3 regions of the Anoxybacillus eryuanensis genome follow, and region 3 is predicted to be linked to each of the others. Evidence: riboswitches for the same ligand, from Rfam matches in the RefSeq annotation. Region 3 holds a riboswitch; each other region holds the start of a gene.
The links. Region 3 has a riboswitch for S-adenosylmethionine ahead of mtnK (S-methyl-5-thioribose kinase). Riboswitches for the same ligand answer to the same signal wherever they lie in the genome.

Region 1: another riboswitch for S-adenosylmethionine. It lies ahead of metK (methionine adenosyltransferase); the one in region 3 lies ahead of mtnK (S-methyl-5-thioribose kinase).
Region 2: another riboswitch for S-adenosylmethionine. It lies ahead of HNQ84_RS02075 (bifunctional homocysteine S-methyltransferase/methylenetetrahydrofolate reductase); the one in region 3 lies ahead of mtnK (S-methyl-5-thioribose kinase).

What each region holds. Positions count from the first base shown of each region.
Region 1 covers NZ_JBPODS010000014.1:24,553-32,162, forward strand. The annotation lists gene HNQ84_RS12190 (phosphatase PAP2 family protein) at 1-262, shown strand, start outside; gene HNQ84_RS12195 (glycosyltransferase family 4 protein) at 276-1,403, shown strand; gene asnB (asparagine synthase (glutamine-hydrolyzing)) at 1,394-3,283, opposite strand; gene metK (methionine adenosyltransferase) at 3,345-4,550, opposite strand; SAM riboswitch class I at 4,672-4,780, opposite strand; gene pckA (phosphoenolpyruvate carboxykinase (ATP)) at 4,955-6,541, shown strand; gene HNQ84_RS12215 (N-acetylmuramoyl-L-alanine amidase) at 6,659-7,610, shown strand, end outside.
Region 2 covers NZ_JBPODS010000001.1:384,911-392,520, forward strand. The annotation lists gene HNQ84_RS02055 (methyl-accepting chemotaxis protein) at 1-1,500, opposite strand, end outside; gene HNQ84_RS02060 (BMP family lipoprotein) at 1,513-2,478, opposite strand; gene HNQ84_RS02065 (YajQ family cyclic di-GMP-binding protein) at 2,646-3,137, shown strand; gene HNQ84_RS02070 (hypothetical protein) at 3,124-3,291, opposite strand; SAM riboswitch class I at 3,489-3,591, shown strand; gene HNQ84_RS02075 (bifunctional homocysteine S-methyltransferase/methylenetetrahydrofolate reductase) at 3,660-5,507, shown strand; gene metH (methionine synthase) at 5,500-7,610, shown strand, end outside.
Region 3 covers NZ_JBPODS010000001.1:234,272-241,881, reverse strand. The annotation lists gene HNQ84_RS01290 (ABC transporter permease) at 1-686, opposite strand, end outside; gene HNQ84_RS01285 (sugar ABC transporter ATP-binding protein) at 683-2,176, opposite strand; gene HNQ84_RS01280 (sugar ABC transporter substrate-binding protein) at 2,173-3,291, opposite strand; gene mtnA (S-methyl-5-thioribose-1-phosphate isomerase) at 3,288-4,322, opposite strand; gene mtnK (S-methyl-5-thioribose kinase) at 4,333-5,502, opposite strand; SAM riboswitch class I at 5,572-5,671, opposite strand; gene HNQ84_RS01265 (carbon-nitrogen family hydrolase) at 5,759-6,553, opposite strand; gene HNQ84_RS01260 (pyridoxal phosphate-dependent aminotransferase) at 6,652-7,610, shown strand, end outside.

The sequences.
Region 1 (7,610 bases), on a different contig from region 3:
GTATATTTCACTGCATAACACGAAAGTAACAAAAAACCCATTAACTGACCATTCATTTCCATCAGGACATACGACGGCCACATTCTCTGTCGTTATTCCATTTTTATTATACGCTCCACCATTAATGATTTGGCTGTTGCCGATCGCATGTAGTGTCGCTGTTTCGCGCATTTATTTAGGGCTCCATTATCCGTCTGATGTGCTTGCTGGTTGTATGCTCGGTACGTTGTTTGGCGTCGCTTCATTTTCTGTCATTTTATAAGGGAGGAATGGGCATGAAAATTGCTTTATTCACTGACACATTCGCCCCTGAAGTAAACGGGGTAGCCCGTACATTAAAAAGATGGGTCGATTTTTTAGAAAACCACCAAGTTGAATACCGCGTTTTCGCTCCGGAAACGCGGTCAGAAGATGTTTCGACAAATTGTATTTATCACTTCAAAAGCTTTCGTTTTTTTCTTTATCCCGAATGTCGTTTGGCAATCCCAAACATGATGACTATAAGAGAGCAGCTAGAGCAATTTCGACCAACGCTCATCCACATTGCTACTCCATTTAATATTGGTTTGTGTGGTTTGCATTATGCCAAAAAAATGAATATCCCCTTCGTCGCTTCTTATCATACCCATTTTGATCAATACTTACACTACTACAACCTCGATTTTTTATCACCGTGGCTTTGGCGTTATATGCATTGGTTTCATCGTTCTGCCGAAAAAATTTTCATCCCTTCTGAAGAAACGCTCAATCACTTGCAACAGCGTGGCTTTACAAACTTACACATTTGGTCGCGTGGCGTCGATTGCACAACGTTTTATCCGAGAGAAGACAACCAGCCATTTCGACAAGCATATGGCATTACTGAACCGTATATCGTTTTATATGTCGGACGGTTAGCGCGGGAAAAAAATGTCGATTTACTCATCCAACTCGCCAAACAAATGCCATCTTCTATTCGTTGGATGATCGTTGGAGACGGACCGCTAAAAGGGCAATTACAACAAGTAGCTCCAAGCAATGTGACGTTTACAGGTTTTTTAAGCGGAGAGGCACTCGCTGAAGCATATGCATTCGCAGATGTACTAGCATTTCCATCACCAACAGAAACGTTTGGCAATGTCGTATTAGAATCATTCGCATCAGGAACTCCTGTTGTTTGCGCAAATCGTGGTGGCGTAACAACAATTGTGAAAGAGCAACAAACAGGTTTATTGTGCCCTCCTCATGATTTAAACGCTTGGCGAGCAGCAATTGAATATATGTTAGAAAATAAAGAAAAACGAAAACAAATGGGGAAAGCCGCTCGGGAATACGCAAAAACGAAAGACTGGAACAGCATATTCACCGAACTTCTTTCCCACTATGAACAAGTGATGCATAAACGCGAGTCTCGTTACGCATAAGAGCGAAGGAGCGGAGATGGCTTTGCAAAATCGTACTTTTCTTCTACATACACGGCATGCCAAACGATAAACATCAGTACCGTCCATAATTTTCGACTATAATCGGCTTTTCCTGTCGCATGATCATTAAGCAACTGCAAAAGCACATGCTTATGGAATAAATGATTCGTTTCACTTTGTTGGATCATCATTTTTGCCCAATCGTACAACTCATCTTTTAACCAGTGACGAATCGGAACAGGGAAACCGAGTTTTTTACGATGCAATACGTGGTCTGGAACAATGCCTTCTGCCACTTTCCGCAATATATACTTTGTTGTACCGTTAGCTGTTTTCAAGTGGGAAGGTATATGCTTAGCTACTGCGAACACTTCTTTGTCTAAAAACGGGACACGCAACTCAAGCGAATGAGCCATCGTCATTTTGTCAGCCTTTAACAAAATATCTCCACATAACCACGTATGCAAATCGACATATTGCATTTGTTCGACGGGATCGTATAACGCTGTTTCATCATATAAATGTTTCGTTACGTTCGTATATTTCCAATCGCTCTTGTATCCTTTTAATATAAGGGCTTTTTCTTTTTCCTCAAACATTTTTGCGTTGCCAATATATCTATCACGCAATGGTGTCGTACCGCGTTCGATAAAACTTTTTCCTTTCACTCCTTCTGGAAGAAGACGAGCGAGCATGCGTAATACGTGCTTCATCGGCTGAGGAAGATGATTAAACAGGCGTAAAGAATGTGGTTCACGGTAAATATTGTAACCTCCAAATAATTCATCTGCCCCTTCACCTGATAAAACGACCGTCACACGCTTTCTCGCTTCACGAGCGACAAAATAAAGCGGGACAGCGGCAGGATCAGCAAGCGGGTCATCCATATGCCACATAATACGTGGAAGTGCTTGTACGTATTCTTCTGGAGAAATAATATAGCTGTAATGTCGAACGTGTAGTTGATCAGCTGTTTCTTTCGCCACATCTATTTCACTAAACCCTTCTCGGGCAAATCCAACCGAAAACGTCTCGAGCTGCGGATGAAATTGTTTAGCTATCGCAACAACAAGGGAAGAATCAATCCCACCGGATAAAAAAGAACCGACAGGCACATCGCTACGCATATGCACTTCAATCGATTTGAATAGTGCATCGCGAATATCACTAATCCACTTTTCTTCTGATTGATGGATCGGCGTAAATGTTGGGGTAAAATAACGAACAAACATCGGTTGCTCGCCAATTTTTTTCTTGATATAATGCCCAGGCTTCAGTCTAAAAATATTTGCTGTCATTGTAAGTGGCTCTGGCACATATTGAAACGTTAAATAATGATGGAGTGCTTCTCTGTTGATATCTCCATCAATTGCTAATAAGAGGCTTTTCTTTTCCGAAGCAACGAGAAGACGATCATCTTCAATCGTATAAAAAAATGGCTTAATACCAAACGGATCGCGTGCAGCAAATACTATTTTTTCTTCTTTATCCCAAATGACGAAAGCAAACATACCGCGCAATTGCTGAACACAAGCCTCTTTTGTTTCAGCATATAACGCTAAAATAACTTCTGTATCTGAATGTGTCGTAAATTTATATCCTTTTTGCTCAAGTTGCTCGCGCAATTCAATATAGTTGTAGATTTCTCCATTAAAAATAATCCAATATCGATCATTTTCATAGGAAAGCGGCTGATGACCTGCCTCTAAATCAATAATGCTCAGACGACGAAAAGCAAAATGCACATGCTCATCGAAAAAATATCCTTCGTCATCTGGTCCACGATGAATAATCGCATCATTCATCTGACGAAACGTCTGTTTCCATTCACCGCATATTTGATTTGGTTGATCATATATAACCCCAACAAAGCCACACATGTTTTCACCCCGTTTCACTAACAAATAGAGAGAGCTACATGACGTAACTCTCTCCCTTTTCTTACTTCGCTAACTGTAACGCTTGTTGTTTTAATGCTTCTGCTTTATCAGTACGCTCCCAAGGAAGATCAATATCTGTGCGACCAAAGTGACCGTAAGCAGCTGTTTGTTTGTAAATTGGACGGCGAAGATCAAGCATTTTGATGATGCCTGCTGGGCGAAGGTCAAAATTGTTGCGCACCACTTCAATTAATACATCTTCAGATACTTTACCTGTGCCGAACGTATCAATGGAAATTGATACTGGTTGCGCCACACCGATCGCATACGCTAACTGCACTTCACATTTATCTGCAAGACCTGCTGCAACGATGTTTTTCGCTACGTAACGAGCGGCATATGCTGCCGAACGGTCTACTTTCGTTGGGTCTTTTCCTGAGAATGCTCCACCACCGTGACGAGCATAACCACCGTACGTGTCAACGATAATTTTGCGTCCTGTTAACCCTGCATCACCTTGTGGGCCGCCGATCACGAAACGACCTGTTGGGTTAATGAAATATTTTGTGTTTTCATCGATCAACTCCGCTGGAACAACAGGTTGAATGACATGCTCTTTAATGTTGCGTACAATTTGATCTTGTGTAATTTCTGGATGATGTTGTGTAGAAACAACGATCGTATCGATACGTACAGGTTTGCCGTTTTCATCATACTCCACTGTCACTTGCGTTTTTCCGTCTGGACGTAAATAAGGTAAGATATCTTCTTTCCGCACTTCAGCTAGACGGCGCGCAAGTTTATGTGCGAGCGAAATTGGAAGCGGCATAAGCTCTTTCGTTTCGTTGCACGCGAAGCCAAACATTAATCCTTGGTCACCTGCACCGATCGCCTCGATTTCTTCATCTGTCATTTGCCCTTCACGAGCTTCTAACGCTTTGTCAACACCCATCGCAATATCTGGAGATTGCTCATCAATTGATGTTAATACAGCGCACGTATCTGCATCAAAGCCGTATTTTGCGCGCGTATAGCCAATTTCACGAATCGTTTCACGGACAATTTTCGGAATATCTACATATGTAGATGTTGTAATTTCCCCGCTCACTAAAACAAGCCCTGTTGTTACGCTCGTTTCACACGCAACACGCGCATTTGGATCATTCGCTAAAATCGCATCTAAAATCGCATCGGAAATTTGGTCACAAATTTTATCCGGATGCCCTTCCGTTACAGATTCAGACGTAAACAGACGACGTTTAGGCATTCAAACATTCCTCCTCAATAATAATGACAAATGATACGGTACTCATCCCTCTTATTATGGTCTATCGTGAAAAAAACCTTTCCTTCAGAGGAAAGGTTTTTGCATTTGTCTGCGCCTTTCACTCTTATCGTTCAAGGGCGTTCCCTTGCCACAGGTTAGCACCTTTTCACATACGTGACGGTTGCTGGGTTTCATCGGGCCTGTCTCCCTCCACCAACTCGGGATAAGAGTATCCGTTCATCTCAGCATCATATCACATATATCATCAGCGAGTCAACGTTTTTTCTACTGTAATGATTTTGAAAATAAATTCAAGAAAAATACACGAATTAGTATGGACTATTTATTAAAATGTGTTATACTTTTTACATAAAGATAAATCAAACAAAGGTAGGTTTTGTCCAATGAATTCCATTGAACTGACAAACAAATTATCGACACTCTTACAAAGGGATGGGGTTTTTCATAACTTATCTGTACCACGACTAGTAGAGAAGGTATTAACTCGGAAAGAAGGCATTCTTACTTTATCAGGAGCGATTTGTGCAACAACAGGAAAATATACAGGTCGCTCCCCGAAAGATAAATATATTGTCGAAGAGCCATCCGTGAAACATAAAATTGATTGGGGAACTGTCAATCAGCCAATTTCTGAAGAAGTATTTGATAAACTTTACAACAAAGTAATCGACTACTTAATGACAAAAGAAGAATTGTTTGTATTTAATGGCTTCGCAGGCGCTGATCCAGCTTATCGTTTGCCGATTCAAGTTGTCAACGAATTTGCTTGGCATAACTTATTCGCCCATCAGTTGTTCATTCGTCCAACAACGGAAGAATTACAAGCGCATGAGCCACAATTTACAGTCATTTCTGCTCCAACATTTAAAGCCGATCCAGCCGTTGACGGCACGCGTTCAGAAACGTTTATTATCATCTCGTTTGAACGTCGCACTGTGCTAATTGGTGGAACAGAATATGCAGGTGAAATGAAAAAATCAATTTTCTCCGTCATGAACTTCTTATTGCCAGAGCAAGGAATCTTCCCGATGCACTGCTCAGCAAACGTAGGTCAAGAAGGCGATGTCGCGCTCTTTTTTGGTTTATCAGGGACAGGGAAAACGACGCTTTCTGCTGATCCAAACCGTCGCTTAATTGGCGATGACGAGCACGGTTGGTCAAACAACGGTGTCTTTAATATTGAAGGCGGATGTTATGCCAAGTGCATTAACTTATCACGTGAAAAAGAGCCACAAATTTTTGACGCGATTCGCTTCGGCTCGGTATTAGAAAACGTCATGATTGACCCAGATACGCGCATACCAAACTATGATGATGCGACGTTAACTGAAAATACACGTGCAGCATACCCGCTTGAAGCGATGGATAACATCGTTCAGCCAAGCGTTGCTGGTCACCCGCATACAATCGTCTTTTTAACAGCGGACGCGTTCGGGGTATTGCCACCAATTAGCAAACTCACAAAAGAGCAAGCAATGTATCATTTCTTAAGCGGGTATACAAGCAAGTTAGCGGGTACAGAGCGCGGAATTACAGCACCAGAAGCAACGTTCTCTACATGCTTCGGCTCGCCGTTTCTACCGCTTCCAGCAACACGATATGCAGACATGCTCGGACAAAAAATCGATGCTCACGACGTTCAAGTCTTTTTAGTGAACACCGGTTGGACTGGTGGTGGATACGGCGTTGGTGAACGAATGAAGCTGTCGTATACGCGCGCAATGGTGAAAGCAGCATTAGAAGGAGAGTTAAATAACGTAGAAACCATTCAAGATCCTATTTTTGGATTACACATTCCACTTCACGTCCCAGGTGTCCCTGATGAAGTGCTACAACCAAAAAGCACATGGGCGGATCAAGAAGCGTACGAACAAAAAGCAAAAGAACTTGCGGCGAAGTTCCGCGAAAACTTCAAGAAATTCAAAAACGTTGACCCACGCATTGAACAGTTCGGTGGACCAATTGGATAAACGACAAAAGCTGCCTGCTTATTCGGCAGCTTTTTTCATTTTTAATGACTTCGTACAAACCATTTTTACTATGAAACATATAGTAGTATATAGAAATGAACAAAAGGAGGATACAAAATGAATGGACTATTGGCTCTCCCGCAATTAAAAGATATACGCCATCTTCTCCCTACTCGTTCTGGACAGTCGTACAAAAAAACAACATTGCAGCAAAAAACACATATTATTATTCATCATAGTTTAACGAAAACAGGCTCGGCATTTGCGTTTGCTAATTATCATGTTAGCAAGGGGTGGCCAGGAATCGGATACCATTTTGTTATCGAACAAGACGGAACGATTCACTTTTGCAACGATTTAGAAACAATTAGTTACCATGTTGGCAACCATAACTCATACTGCATCGGCATTTGTTTAACAGGGGATTTTCGCACACAACAACCGACGAATGAACAAAAACAATCATTGAAAGCATTATACAAAACACTTGTCAGCATCTTGCCGAACTATAAAGACGTAAAAGGACATAACGAACTGAAAGGATATGAATGGAAACAATGCCCGTGCTTTAACTACTTAGAAGTACTAAATGAAAAAGAGAACGTCACTGTTCAGATCAAAGAAGAAGTAAAACAATATACCGTTCAACAAGGAGATACGTTATGGGCAATTAGCCAAAAAACAGGAGTAAGTGTAAAAACGTTACTTCGTCTAAATCCAGACATCAATCCACGAACATTACAGCCTGGCCAACAAATAATTATCGAAAAGCAAGTAAACAAGACAGAAGTCAAGCCTCCATCACAATCGACCAATCAACCACTAAAACAACAAAATCCAATCGAACAATTGATAAACAAACTTCCGAATAAAGTATTACGATACGGTGATCGTGGTGAAGACGTGCGCTTCTTACAACAAGCATTAAATGCAATCAATTTCAAATGTGGAGCAGAAGACGGGATATTCGGCAAAAAAACGTTAGATGCTGTGCAACGGGTCAATCTCATGTTTTCTGGTGGAAATAAAAATGGTGTTTATGACGAAAAGACGAAAAATTATATAGTAA
Region 2 (7,610 bases), 150 kb from region 3:
CGCACTAATGCTTTCAACGTTTTGCAAGACGTTTTTGCCAAGTTCTTTCGATTCATTCATGCCGATGACAAGCGCTTGAATATCAGTCGTAATATGGTGTACTTTGTTCTCAATGGCACTAAACGCCTCCGTCGTCGTTTCAATGGCTTTCGTTTGTGCTTCAGCAATATCTACCCCACGACGAACGGCTTCGGTGACGTTCGTTAACCCCGATTGAATGAGATGAACCATCTCAAAAATTTGGCTTGTCGCTTTCGATGATTCTTCCGCAAGTTTGCGCACTTCTTCAGCGACAACCGCAAACCCTTTTCCTGCTTCTCCTGCCCGCGCTGCTTCAATCGCCGCATTCAACGCCAATAAGTTCGTTTGCGTCGCAATGTCGGATACTGCTTTTGCCATATCTTCGATTTTTCTTGCATACGTCGCAAACTGTTCCGTCGATTGTTCAATGGAGGCAGTCGCTTGTGCATTTTCGTCAATAAACGCTTTTTGTTCCGCTAACGCCGCTTGACCGTGAACAATCGCTTCGACCGCTTCATCGCTATAACGAGCCGTTTGTTCGGTGCGCCCTACGTTTTCTTGTACAGTATGTTCCATTCGTTCAATGAGTTGTACCGCATGTTGTAAGTCTTCAGAAATGCTTTGCGCTCCAGCGGACAATTCGTTTGTTGATACAGCTACTTGATTATTAATTTCTGTTAACGTTTTTGTTTCCTCATCAATTTCTTTCGCAAACGTCTCCACTTGCTTGCTTACTGTATCAACCGATTGAAGCAAGCTATTCAGCTGATCAGCCATCGTTGCAAATGCCTCATTTAAATCAGCAAGCTCGTCTCTCCCGCTATACTTCACAGTCTCAATGCGCAAATCGCCGCTTGCAATTCGTTTCGCATTTTCAGCGATTTTTCTTAGCGGCACCGTAATTTTTTGTGTTAGTCTAAATCCGCTAAATCCTGCAAACAATAACACCACTGCAATCGCAACAATTGAAATCGTAATGACGCCTGAAATTTGTTTTTGTAACGTTTGTTGCATGTACGTATAATATTCGCTCACATATGCGTTGACGACATATATGTCGTTCAATACCCCTTCTGCTCGCATCGATTGGCGGCGAATTTCTGCTACGTTCCGCGCATCAAGTGCCGCTTTCGATTCTTTTGCTAGCACGTCAAATTTTTTATTCGCTTGTTCAAGTGCAGCACGAATGTACGATTGAGTCAGTCCTTTATTTAATACGCGAAGCAACTTTTCTGATTCTTCAAGATGAATGAATACTTCTTGTTTATTTCCTTCTGTTGGACTATACGCATAGTTGCTTAAACTTTGTTTCGTTGCTTTCAGCTCTGCTTGCAAATGTTGCGCCTTCATCATAAGCGGCACGAAATCTTGGTTGGACGATTGAATCGAAAGCATATTTATAATAATAAACACAATAATAGCGCCGGCAATGACTGGCGTTGCTAATGAATGAAATAATAATCGTTGTTTAATCGACATCGTATCCCTCCTTTATTGCGTGATGCCGTTTGTCGCTTTTTCTTTCCATTTTTCAAGCGTCGCCTGTTGCTCTGGACTGAGCGTCACGACACGAATCGGTGCTAAATCGACGCCGTTTTCTTTTAACCCAAGTTCGACCGTTCCTTTTGGCACTTCTTTCTTTTCAACATACTGTTTAATGACCGTATATAAAGCAACATCTACATTTTTTAACATCGATGTGACCACCGCTTTTTCCGCATAAAAATATTGGTCGCTATCGACACCGATCGCGTACTTTTTGTTCATCTCCGCCTCGCGTAGCACCCCGACACCTGTAAACCCAGCCGCCGCATACAACACATCTGCGCCGTTGGCAATCATTTGTTTGGCAATTTGTGCTCCAAGCTTGTCATCACCGAAATTGCCGGCATACACTTCTTGCACGTTTGCTTCTGGCTTCACCGCTTTTACCCCTTGAATAAAGCCGTTCGCAAACTTCCGAATCAATGGCACATCCGCTCCACCAACGAAGCCGACGTTGTTTGTTTTCGTCAGCATGGCTGCGACAACACCTGCTAAAAAGCTCCCTTCATCTTCTTTAAACGTAATGGACGTAATGTTTGGGAGGTCAGATACCGCGTCAATTAATATAAATTGCTGTTTCGGATATTTTTTGGCGACTTTTTCTAAATCTTGTTGCACCATAAAACCGAGTCCGATGACGAGATCGTTTCCTGCTTCAACGAGTTCTGTTAACCCTTTTTCATACGTTCCTGTTTCTTTTAACTCACGGTAGTCAAAAAAGATGCCGAGCTCATCTCTCGCTTTCATTAACCCTTGAAATGCCGAGTCGCTAAACGATTGATCGCCAAGTCCAACGTCTGATAACATAATTCCCACTTTTATTCGCTCTTTCGGCTGAAAGGAGCTCGTTTGTGAACACCCAGCGGCAAGCAACAAAACAAATGCCATCATGAGTGAAATCATTTTTTTCATAAAATTCCCTCATCTCCTTATCTTTCGATCAAATCTCACTTCATTTATTATATCGACAACATTCGACAGTTTGTTTACTTTTTATATATAAAGATTTTGTAAAGTTGTTCATATGTCAACAATCGACTATAATGGAAACACAACGAATTTATATTGAGGTGATGTATATGTCAAAAGAAAGTTCATTTGATATTGTGTCGAAAGTCGATTTGTCAGAAGTAACAAACGCCGTCAACATCGCGTTAAAAGAAATTCAAAACCGCTATGATTTTAAAGGAAGCAAAAGCGACATTTCACTTGAAAAAGATGAACTCATTTTAATTTCTGACGATGAATTTAAGCTCGAGCAACTCAAAGACGTGCTCATCGGCAAGCTCATTAAGCGCGGTGTGCCAACGAAAAACATTCAATACGGAAAAATTGAACCCGCCTCTGGCGGAACGGTGCGCCAACGTGCCAAACTCGTTCAAGGCATCGACAAAGACAATGCGAAAAAAATTAACACAATCATTAAAAATACAGGTTTAAAAGTAAAAAGTCAAATTCAAGAAGACCAAATTCGCGTCAGCGGCAAAAGTAAAGACGATCTACAAAAAGTGATTGCCGCCATTCGCGAAGCAGACTTGCCAATCGACGTCCAATTCGTCAACTATCGTTAAGAAGGCGCACAGCCTTCTTTTTTAAAAAGATAAATAAGTTAGAAATTTCAGATATATAAAACTGTCTAGCTCCAAGCGCCATCGGCTCGAATCGCTCCACCCCTTCTTTCGGCGGCAACACATTGAGTTTGCGTCCTTGAAATATCCCACGCAAGCCAAAGCTTTGATTTGGATGAGCCTCCTCGGTGGGGCTTGTGCGCTCTTCGTGGAGCCAAGGATGGCGACATTTCGCCGTTGCCCGCAGGATGCGGGCTGCCTTTAGGCGAAATTGGGGCGCTTTGCGCTTTTCCGATTAAAAATAGTTGAATATTTCTAAAAAATCAGTTACATTTATGAGTAACTTCATATAACATCTTATCGAGAGAAGGGGAGGGACTGGCCCGATGAACCTTCAGCAACCTGACGATCGTCAAGGTGCTAAGTCCAGACAAGCGATTCGCTTGGAAGATAAGAAGGAGCGCACAACGTCTTCTTCTTATGGAGAAGACTTTTTTAGTTTGAAAAAGAAACGGAGGAATGGACGTGGGACTGTTAGACGATTTAAAACAACGCATCGTCATCGCCGATGGAGCGATGGGGACATTATTATATGCGCACGGCATCGATCGTTGTTTTGAAGAATTAAACGTAACAAAACCGGAAGAAATCGTTCATATTCACGAAGCGTATATCGAAGCAGGCGCTGAAGTGATCCAAACGAACACATATGGCGCCAACTATGTAAAACTTGCTCGCTACGGCTTGCAAGACGATGTCAAAGAAATCAATAAAGCGGCTGTCCAACTTGCCAAACAAGCCTCAAAAGGACGCGCCTACGTGCTCGGTACGATCGGAGGATTGCGCAGCACAAACAAAAGCACGATTTCGCTTGAAGAAGTGAAACGGACGTTCCGTGAACAGCTGTATGTGTTGTTAGACGAAGAAGTTGACGGACTTTTACTTGAAACGTATTACGATTTCGAAGAATTGCAAACCGTTCTTTCCATCGCTCGGAAAGAAACGACGTTGCCGATCATCGCCCACGTCACGCTTCATGACATTGGCGTCTTGCAGCACGGCATACCGCTTGCTGAAGCGCTTCGTCAGTTAGAACTACTTGGCGCCGATGTCGTCGGCTTAAACTGTCATCTCGGTCCATATCATATGTTGCGTTCGCTCGAAGAAGTGCCGATTCCAACGCGCGCCTTTTTATCGGTGTACCCGAACGCGAGCTTGCCACAATACCGCGACGGACGATTCATTTACGAAACGAGCGAACAATATTTTGAAGAAACAGCCCGCGCGTTTCGTGATCAAGGAGTACGACTCATTGGTGGCTGTTGTGGCACGACGCCAAAACATATTGCCGCGATTGCTCGCGCCCTTCCCGATCGCACACCTGTATATAAAAAAGAAGTAAAACAACGACATACAATCGTCGTTCAAGAAGCAGAACAAACGAAAGAGCCTTCCCTCGCCGACATCGCACGCACACGACGTTCGATTATCGTTGAGCTCGATCCGCCAAAAAAACTCGGCTTAACGAATTTTTTAGAAGGCGCAAAAGCGTTAAAAGAAGCACATATTGATGCGCTAACGCTTGCCGACAACTCGCTTGCGACACCGCGCATTAGCAACGTCGCCGTCGGAACGATCGTCAAACAACAGCTAAATATGCGCCCACTTATTCATATTACATGCCGTGACCGCAACTTAATCGGCTTGCAGTCGCATTTAATGGGGCTTCATACGCTCGGCATGACCGACGTGCTCGCTTTAACCGGTGATCCGTCCAAAGTCGGCGATTTTCCAGGCGCAACGTCCGTATACGATTTATCATCATTTGACCTCATTTCATTAATTCGGCAATTTAACGAAGGGCTTTCGTATTCAGGTAAACCGCTCGGACAAAAAACGAACTTTTCCATCGCTGCGGCCTTTAACCCGAATGTGCGCCATTTAGATAAAGCAGTGAAACGGCTAGAGAAAAAAATCGAATGCGGTGCGCACTACTTTTTAACACAACCGCTGTATAGCGAAAAACAAATCGAAGACGTATATGAAGCGACAAAACATTTACCAACGCCGATTTACATCGGCATTATGCCGCTCACAAGCGCGCGCAACGCGGACTTTTTACATCATGAAGTGCCAGGCATTACGCTGTCAGACGACATTCGTGCCCGCATGGCTGCGTGCGCCAACAATCCTGTTCAATCAACAAAAGAAGGCTTGGCGATCGCTAAATCACTCATCGACGCCGCATTCGATTTATTCCGCGGTATCTATTTAATTACGCCATTTTTACGCTACGACATGACGGTCGAACTCGTTCGCTACATTCATGAAAAAGAGCGGCTCACAAAAGAAAGGACGGTTTACTATGGCTAGTTTGTTTGAACAGCTGGAGAAAAAGATTTTAATTATTGACGGTGCGATGGGAACGATGATTCAATCGGCAAACTTAACAGCGGACGATTTTGGCGGTGAAGCGTACGAAGGGTGTAACGAATATTTAACACTCACTGCCCCGCACGTCATTTCACATATTCATGAAGCTTATTTTGCCGCAGGAGCAGACATCGTTGAAACGAATACGTTCGGAGCAACACGCATCGTCTTAGACGAATACAACCTCGGCCATTTGGCGCTTGAATTAAATATCGAAGCCGCGAAACTCGCGAAACGCGCGGCAGAAAAATATGCGACGACTGCACACCCGCGCTTTGTCGCTGGCTCGATAGGTCCGACGACAAAAACGCTGTCCGTCACAGGAGGAGCAACGTTTGCTGAACTCGTTTCTTCCTACGAAGAACAAGCGCGCGGCTTACTGCTTGGCGGCGTCGATTTGTTGTTGTTAGAAACGTGCCAAGATACGTTAAACGTGAAAGCTGCTTTTCTCGGCATTACCGAAGCGTTCAAAACGGTTGGAAAGCAAGTGCCGCTTATGATTTCTGGAACGATTGAACCGATGGGAACAACGCTTGCCGGACAAACGATCGAATCGTTTTTTATTTCCATTCAACATATGAAACCATTTGCGGTCGGTTTAAACTGCGCAACAGGTCCTGAATTTATGACCGATCATTTGCGCTCACTCGCTTCATTAGCGAACACCGCCGTCAGCTGCTATCCGAACGCTGGTCTTCCTGACGAAGAAGGACATTATCACGAAACGCCAGACATGCTCGCAAAAAAAATTCGCCAATTTGCCGAAAAAGGATGGCTAAATATCGTCGGCGGCTGTTGCGGCACGACGCCACAACATATTCAAGCGATTGCCGAAGCTGTACGCGACATTCCACCGCGTGCGATCCCGAAACAGTTTGCGATGCACGCTGTCTCAGGCATTGATGCACTTATTTATGACGAAACGATGCGACCGCTCTTTGTCGGCGAACGAACGAACGTCATCGGTTCGCGCAAATTTAAGCGGCTCATCGCGGAAGGCAAATACGAAGAAGCGGCAGAAATTGCCCGTGCCCAAGTAAAAAATGGGGCGCACGTCATCGACATTTGTTTGGCGGACCCTGACCGCGATGAAAAAGAAGATATGGAGCAATTTATTCAACAAGTCGTGAAAAAAGTGAAAGTGCCGCTCGTTATCGACTCGACCGATGAAGACGTCATCGCCTGCGCCTTGTCGTATTCGCAAGGAAAAGCAATCATCAACTCCATTAATTTAGAAGACGGCGAAGAACGCTTTGAAAAAATTGTTCCGCTTCTTCATCAATACGGGGCAGCGGTCGTCGTCGGCACGATTGACGAACAAGGGATGGCGATTGACGCGAAACGAAAGCTAGACATCGCCCTTCGTTCATACGATTTGCTTGTTAACAAATATGGCGTCTCACCACACGATATTATTTTCGATCCGCTCGTTTTTCCGATCGGCACAGGAGACGAACAATACATCGGCGCAGCAAAAGAAACGATCGAAGGCATTCGTCTCATCAAACAACATTTGCCAAACTGTTTAACGATGCTCGGCATTAGTAACGTGTCCTTCGGTTTGCCACCTGTCGGACGCGAAGTGTTAAACTCCGTCTTTTTATACCATTGCACACAAGCGGGACTTGATTATGCAATCGTCAATACAGAAAAATTAGAGCGATTCGCTTCCATTCCAGAAGAAGAAGTGCGCTTAGCCGAAGCGTTGTTATTTGACACAAACGATGAGACGTTAAACGCGTTTATTCAATTTTATCGCGATAAAACGAAACAGCCGAAACAAAAAGACGTCCATATGACGTTAGAAGAACGGCTCGCCACATATATCATTGAAGGAACGAAAGATGGGCTGATCGAAGATTTGACGCTCGCCTTACAGACGTACAGCCCGCTTGACATTATTAACGGTCCGCTGATGAACGGAATGGACGAAGTCGGTCGCCTATTTAACGATAACCAGCTTATCGTTGCCGAAGTGTTGCAAAGCGCAGAAGTGATGAAAGCAGCCGTCGCCTTTTTAGAGCCATATATGGAAAAAAACGA
Region 3 (7,610 bases):
GCCGCAAACATCCCGCTAATGACATACGCATACGTGCGGTAGCGGTTGACAGGAATACCGGTGAGATGGGCTGCTTCACGATTTTCTCCTGTCATATAAAATAAACGCCCCGTTTTTGTATACGTTAAAAAAAGATGAGCGCCAATGACGAGCAAAAGCATAAGCAACACAGAAAACGGAATGCCAAACAGTTCCCCTTGTCCGATAAATAAAAATGATGGAATGAATTTTCCCGGTGCCACGCCACCTTCTGGAAGTGGCATGTCGTTATAAATGGAAAATCCTTTCGTGTATGTGAGCTGTACGCCGTTAATGATGTACATCACCGCTAACGTCGCCAATAAGTCAGGTAAACGAAGACGGATAATGAGAAACGCATTCAGTATTCCGACGAGCGCACCGAGTATAAGTGGGACGATAAGCGCAACAAGCAGCTCTTGGCGATGTAAAACGAGCGCGGAGGCGCTTGCGATGGTTGCCAAACTGACTGTCGAGCCGACGGATAAATCGAATCCATCGACAATTAACGAAAACGTAATGCCGATCGCAACGAGCGTGACGATCGAAATGGAACGCAAAATGTCGCTAAAGTTGGCATACGTAAAAAATGAATCGAGCGTGAGACTAAAAAAAGCGATGACGATAACGATGGCGAGTATCGTTCCGTATTTGTATAAAAACTTCAATTCGTTCCACCCCCAGTCATGTCATAGACGAGCTGTTCATATGTCGCTTCGAGTGCGTCCACTTTTTTTACGAACTGACCGTCGACCATAACGTAAATCGTATCGGCGATATGAAGCAATTCTTGACATTCGCTCGTGAAATAAATGATCGCTTTTCCTTTTTCAGCGAGCGCGCGAATAATCGAAAATACTTCTTCCTTCGCATGTACGTCAATGCCTTTTGTCGGCTCATCAAAAAGAAAGACGTCGCTATTTGTTTGTAACCATTTCCCGATCACCACTTTTTGTTGATTGCCGCCGCTTAAATGTTTCACAAGCGCCGTCGGCGAAGATGGGCGAATATGTAACGATGAAATGAGGCTTGTTGCGATGGCGCGCTCGTTCCGTTTTTGAATCCATTGCCATGGGGCGATATTTGACAATAGACGCACCGTGACATTTTTTTCGACCGTTTCGTTCATAAAAAGCCCTTGTTTTCGCCGTTCTTCTGGAATGAAACAAACGCCCGCTTCAATCGCATCTTTTGGCGAGGTCCATGTTTGTTTTTCCCCACGCACGATGCGTTCGCCTGTCGTTTCGACATGAGCGATGATGCTTTCGGCCAACTCTGTTTTTCCTGCCCCGACGATGCCGGCAATGCCGACAATTTCACCGCGCCGAACAGCAAGATCGACTGTTGTTTTCGTTTTTGGAATGTACAATTGTTTGACTTCAAATATCGTTTCTTCGCTTATGTTGCGTGTCCGTTCGTTGCGCACCTCCGTTTGCCGTCCGACCATATGGCGAACGATATCTTCTGTCGCGAGCGACACATCGCCTTCGTATACGACTTCGCCATCCCGCAAAATCGTCATTCGATCGCATATGCGTTTTACTTCGTGCAATTTATGCGAAATGTAAATAAACGACACCCCTTGCGCTTTTAGCTGTTCGATCATCGCAAACAATCGTTTCGTTTCTTCTTCGCTTAACGAGGCGGTTGGCTCATCTAAAATAATGTAGCGAGCAGAAGAAGAAAGGACGCGTGCTAGCAAAATGAGTTGTTTTTCATGAAGCGTGCATGTTTGTACAGAGACATCAGGTGACAAATGTGTTAAGCCGACGCGCTCAAGCAGTTGTAAAACAGCAACCCGATGTTTCGTTTTAGAAAACGATATTTGTTTTTGCGCGACAATTTGTTCAGCGAGAATATTTTCATATACGGACAAAGCAGGGAATAATGCCACATCCACTTCTTGTACGACATGTCCGATGCCTGCTCGTTTTGCATCTTTCGGAGAAGAAAATGTATGCACCTTTCCGTCTATTTCAATCGTTCCGCTCACCGGCTGCAAGACGCCAGCTAAAATGTTCATTAACGTGCTTTTTCCAGCTCCATTCATACCTAAAAGGGCGTGAACTTCGCCCGGTTGGACATGGAAGTTCACGCCGTTTAATACGGTCACATCGCCAAATGTATGGACGATTCGTTTCATGCGCAAACCGCTCATTGCTTTTTCACCTTTTCTTCAAGCGTCTTCATCCATGGGGAGATGGCAACGTTCGATTGTCCCCAGCTTGGCATGTAGTTGTTTAGCTCGTTCATCGTAATTGGTGTGCTCGGCAAGTCTGAACGTTTCACTAAGTGTGGTTCAAGTGAATAAATGCTTGGCGTTTGTTCTCCGGCAATTTTTTGATACGCAAAGCGCACTTGAACGCGACCGACTTCCGCTGGGTCGGTTGCCGTTGTTGCGACCCATGGGCTATTTGGTTGTTGAATGAGTTGTAAATCTTCGTCGCTTAAGTCGATGCCATACACTTTAATTTCTGTTCGACCTGCTTGTTGAATGGCGCGCGTTGCTCCTTTGGCGAACTCATCCCATGTCGCAAAAACCGCGTCGATGTCACCTTTGTTCGGATATTTTTTCAAAATCGCTTCCATTTGTGTTTGTGTATCTAAAGCGGTGTTGGCGCTTGCGGTGCCGAATTTCGCTACTTCTTTAATGTTCGGATACCGTTTTTGAAACGCTTCGTAAATGACATGGCGGCGTTCCATTGGCGTAAAGCCGCCGACCCAAATCGTGACAATTTCTCCTTCACCGTTTAAATCTTCCGCTAACGTTTTTAACGTTTTCCATGCTAAGCTGTAATCGTCTTGGTCAATGACGGTGACTCCTGGAATGTTTAAATCGTTATCAAACGCAACGACGTGAATGCCTTTCTCCAGCGCTTTTTCAACAGGTGCTTTTAATGCATCTGCGCGCCCATGGTCTAATAAAATCGCATCGACGTTTTGGTTGATCGCTGTTTCGACGTACGATGCCATTTTCGTTAAATCGTTGTCAGCGTTATAAATTTGCACGTCGCCGCCAAATTTCGCGACTTGTTCTTTTACACCAGCGATATATTGCGATGAAAATGTACCGATCGACATTTGCATAATGGCAGCAATTTTAATCGGTTTGTTTAATGCTGCAGGAATGTCCGCTTTTTCATCCGTTGTTTCGTTCGTTTGTTTCGCTTCTTCTTTCGGTTGTTCCGCTCGTTTTGAGACGGCGTCTTGTTCGTTTGTGCAACCGACTAAAAGCGCGAATAAAAGCACGATAATTGCCCATATGTTTTTCATGCCAAAACCTCCTCAAATAATGTCGGCAGTTTCGTTTCGTAGTCGCCGAAGATGATCCCTTTTTCCGTAATGATGCCGGTAATGAGTTCGTGCGGTGTGACATCGAATGCCGGATTGTAGACGTTCACATCTGGCGCGATGCGCACGCCGCCGATATGTGTGACTTCTTCTTTCGCTCGCTCTTCAATCGGAATGTCGTCGCCTGTTTTCGTCTGTAAGTCGATCGTCGATAGCGGGGCGGCGACGTAAAATGGAATGTTGAACGCTTTCGCTAAAATGGCTAAGCCGAACGTGCCGATTTTGTTTGCTGTATCGCCGTTGGCGGCAATGCGATCTGCCCCGACGATGACTGCGGAAATGTGCTTCGCTTTCATCGTTTGTGCCGCCATGTTATCTGTAATGAGCGTCACATCGACGCCAGCTTCGGAAAGTTCCCATGCGGTTAGCCTTGCTCCTTGCAACACCGGGCGTGTTTCGCAAGCGTACGCATGAAGCGCGATCCCTTTTTCTTTCGCTAAATGAAACGGCGCAAGTGCGGTGCCGTAACGGGCTGTGGCAATCGCTCCTGCATTGCAAATCGTCATGATACGGTCGCCGTCTTGAAACAAGGAAAGGGCATGTTCACCGATGCGACGACAGACGTCTTCATCTTCGATTTGAATGCAAATCGCTTCATGAATGAGCGTCGTTTTCGCTTCGTTGACGGATGTGGCGTTCGCAACGCTTTTTACGAGCCGGTCAAGCGCCCAAAATAAATTGACGGCGGTCGGGCGCGAGCTTGCTAAATAGTCGCGGTCGTGTTTTAGTTGGGCATGAAATGTTGCTAAATCATCGGTCTCATATGATTGGGCGGCAAGTGCTAAACCGTAGGCGGCAGTCATGCCGATTGCTGGCGCCCCGCGCACTTTTAACGTAACGATCGCATCCCATACGTCTTTTATGTTTTTTAATTCTAAATATTCAGTCTTATGAGGCAGCGCTTGTTGGTTTAAAATCGTAATATGTGTATCATGCCATTGTACCGATTTCATTTTGTTCCTCCTAGCTGTTCACATGCACCGTTTGTTGTACAAGATGTTTCAAGTCTGTAATCGTTAATTTGTTTCGCTGCACGATGAGCTCACGACCGAGACGAAGGGCATGACGTTTTGCGTGAAGTCTGCGCTCAAGCGGCAATTCATCAAGGTCCGCCACATGCGCCAACCCGATCGTCCGGCGAATGACTTCACAACCGGCAAAGCCGATCGCCTCAACGAGCGCATCGCCTATGATGTCATCGAGCACGCCACATGTGCGCGCATACGGTTCGTTGCTTTCGCGCCAAAGCTCAGCAAACGTGCGGGTAAAGACGTCCCATGTGTTTTCAATATGAGCAAAAAGCGGTTCGCGGTCACGTTCATGACGAGAGAGGGCGTTTAACAATAAATTGGCGAAAAATTGCCCTAAATCAAAGCCGATCGGACCGTAAAACGCAAACTCCGGGTCGATCACTTTCGTTTCCTCATCGCTTGCGAAAATGCTTCCCGTATGTAAATCGCCATGAAGCAACACATCCGCTTTCGTTAAAAAAAGCCGTTTTAATTTCGCTGTTTCGCGCTGAAGCACATCATCTTGCCAAAGCTGTTCGACATCGGCGCGAAGTTCTGCTTCAAAGTTGTTCGTGTCGTGGTCAAAAAACGGGTCAGTAAAGACGAGATCTTCCGTAATTTTACATAGTTCGGGATTTGTAAATTGTTGTACGAGCTTCTTTTTTTGTTGTTGATTCATGCCAAAATCCGACGTGTAAAACGCCGTTTTGGCGACAAATTCGCCGATATGTTCCGATAAACGCGGGAACGTTTTTCCTTCAATCAGTCCGCGGCGTGCAATGTGTAAATGCGACAAATCTTCCATCACTGTAATTGCTAATGTCTCATCGGAATAGTACACTTTCGGAACATAGTGAGGAACGTAGCTCGCGAACGTGCGCAACGCTTGGCTTTCGATCGTTGCCCGTTTTAATGTAAGCGGCCAGCTTTCGCCAACGACTTTTGCATACGGCAACGCTTGTTTGATGATGATGCTGTCGTTTGTTCGTTCGTTGACGATGCGAAAGACGAGATTTAAGTTCCCGTCGCCAATTTCTTGACTTGAAAGAAGCGCATCTTCTCCAAATAGCCCTAAACGAACAGCAAGGGCAATCGCTTTTTGTTCTGTCAATGGTTCGTACATATACATGCCTCCTCTCAAAATAAAAAACCTCTTTCGCTGAACGAAAGAGGTTTGAAGTTTGCTTCGCACCTCTTATCTCTCAGCCTACTGCTGCAAGAATTAGCACCGTGCGTCATCGCCGGTTGCCGGGCTTCATCGGGCTCGTCCCTCCACCTGCTCTTGATAAGAGTGTTTATCGTTATTTAAATGTTTTGAACAGTGAAAAAGTTTCGTGAATTCGCTTGATTCGAATCATACATCGCTTTATGCTTGTTTGTCAATCTTTTTTTTCAAAAATTTTATACACATCTGGGCGACGGTCGGCAAAAATCGGGATGCGCGCACGCACGTCTTGCACGTCGTTTATGTCGATATTCGCCACAATAATCCCTTCTTGTTCATCTCCTTCGGCAAGAATGTTTCCCCACGGATCAATGATCAGCGAATGTCCAGCAAACTCGTTGTTCGGGTCTTTTCCCGCGCGATTGCAAGCGACGACGTAACATTGATTTTCAATTGCCCGCGCCGTTAATAGCGTACGCCAATGATGAAGACGAGAAAGTGGCCATTCGGCGACGACAAACAATACTTCTGCGCCATGTAGCGCATGCGCGCGAATCCATTCTGGAAAACGAATGTCGTAACAAACGACGCCGGCACACGTCGTTTCATCGAGCGAAAATAGCCCCATCGTTTCTCCAGCTTGCAAATACAAATGCTCATCCATCAATTGGAACAAATGAAGTTTACTATATTCGCCAACGACGTCGCCGTTTCGATTGACGACATACATCGTATTTGTCATTCGTTCGTTCGTTTTTTTCGCGACCGATCCGCCGACGATATGTACATCGTACGTGCGCGCAACGGATGCGAGAAACGCTTTTGTTTCTTCGCCGTTTTCGTCAGCGATGTCTGTTAATCTCGTTAAATCATAGCCTGTCGTCCATAGTTCAGGCAAAACGACGACGTCAACGTCACGAGCGATTTGTTCGATGTATCGCATAACCGTTTGTTTATTTTTTTCGGGTGCTCCAAACGCAATGTCCATTTGTATGCAAGCGATGTTCATATCATTCACCTCTAAAAAATTTTCTTTACATTTTGATTTTTACGATATATGATACTTGACTAGAATTTCAACCTTTTTGTGAAGTAGGTGTGAAAAAAATGAACATATTTCCACAATCGAACGTGTTACAACAACTACCGAAGCAATTTTTTGCGTCGCTTGTGCAAAAAGTGAATGCGGTCATTGCTGAAGGGCACGATGTCATTAATCTCGGACAAGGAAATCCCGATCAGCCGACGCCGGCGCATATTGTGAGCGCGATGCAACAGGCGGTGGCAAAGCCGATGTATCATAAATATTCACCATTTCGCGGCTATTCGTTTGTAAAAGAGGCGGTCGCTACGTTTTACGAGCGCGAATACGGGGTGACGATTGACCCAGAAAAAGAAGTCGCCATTTTATTTGGCGGAAAAGCTGGGCTTGTCGAAATGCCGCTTTGTTTATTAAACCCGGGAGACGTGGTGCTCGTTCCCGATCCCGGTTATCCGGACTATTGGTCGGGAGTCGTGCTTGCGCGGGCGCGCATGGAAATGATGCCGCTACGGGCGGAAAACAGTTTTTTGCCAAACTACGATGAGCTACCGAAAGACGTCGTTCGCGAGGCAAAATTAATGTTTTTAAACTATCCGAACAATCCGACAGGCGCGACAGCAACGGAATCGTTTTTTCAAGAAACGGTTTCATTTGCGGAAAAACATCATATCGCTGTCGTGCACGATTTCGCATACGGAGCGATTGGCTTTGATGGGAAAAAGCCGGTCAGCTTTTTACAAGTCGAAGGGGCAAAAGACGTCGGCATTGAAATTTATACGTTTTCGAAAACGTACAATATGGCAGGGTGGCGCATCGGCTTTGCGGTCGGCAACGAAAGCATGATTGAAGCGATCAACGTGCTCCAAGACCATTTGTACGTCAGCATGTTCGGTGCTATTCAAGAAGCGGCAGCAGTTGCGCTACTCGAGTCGCAACAATGCGTCGCTGAGCTTGTCGCCACGTATGAAGCAAGACGAAATACGTTTGTTCACGCTTTACGTGACATCGGTTGGAACGTCCAAGC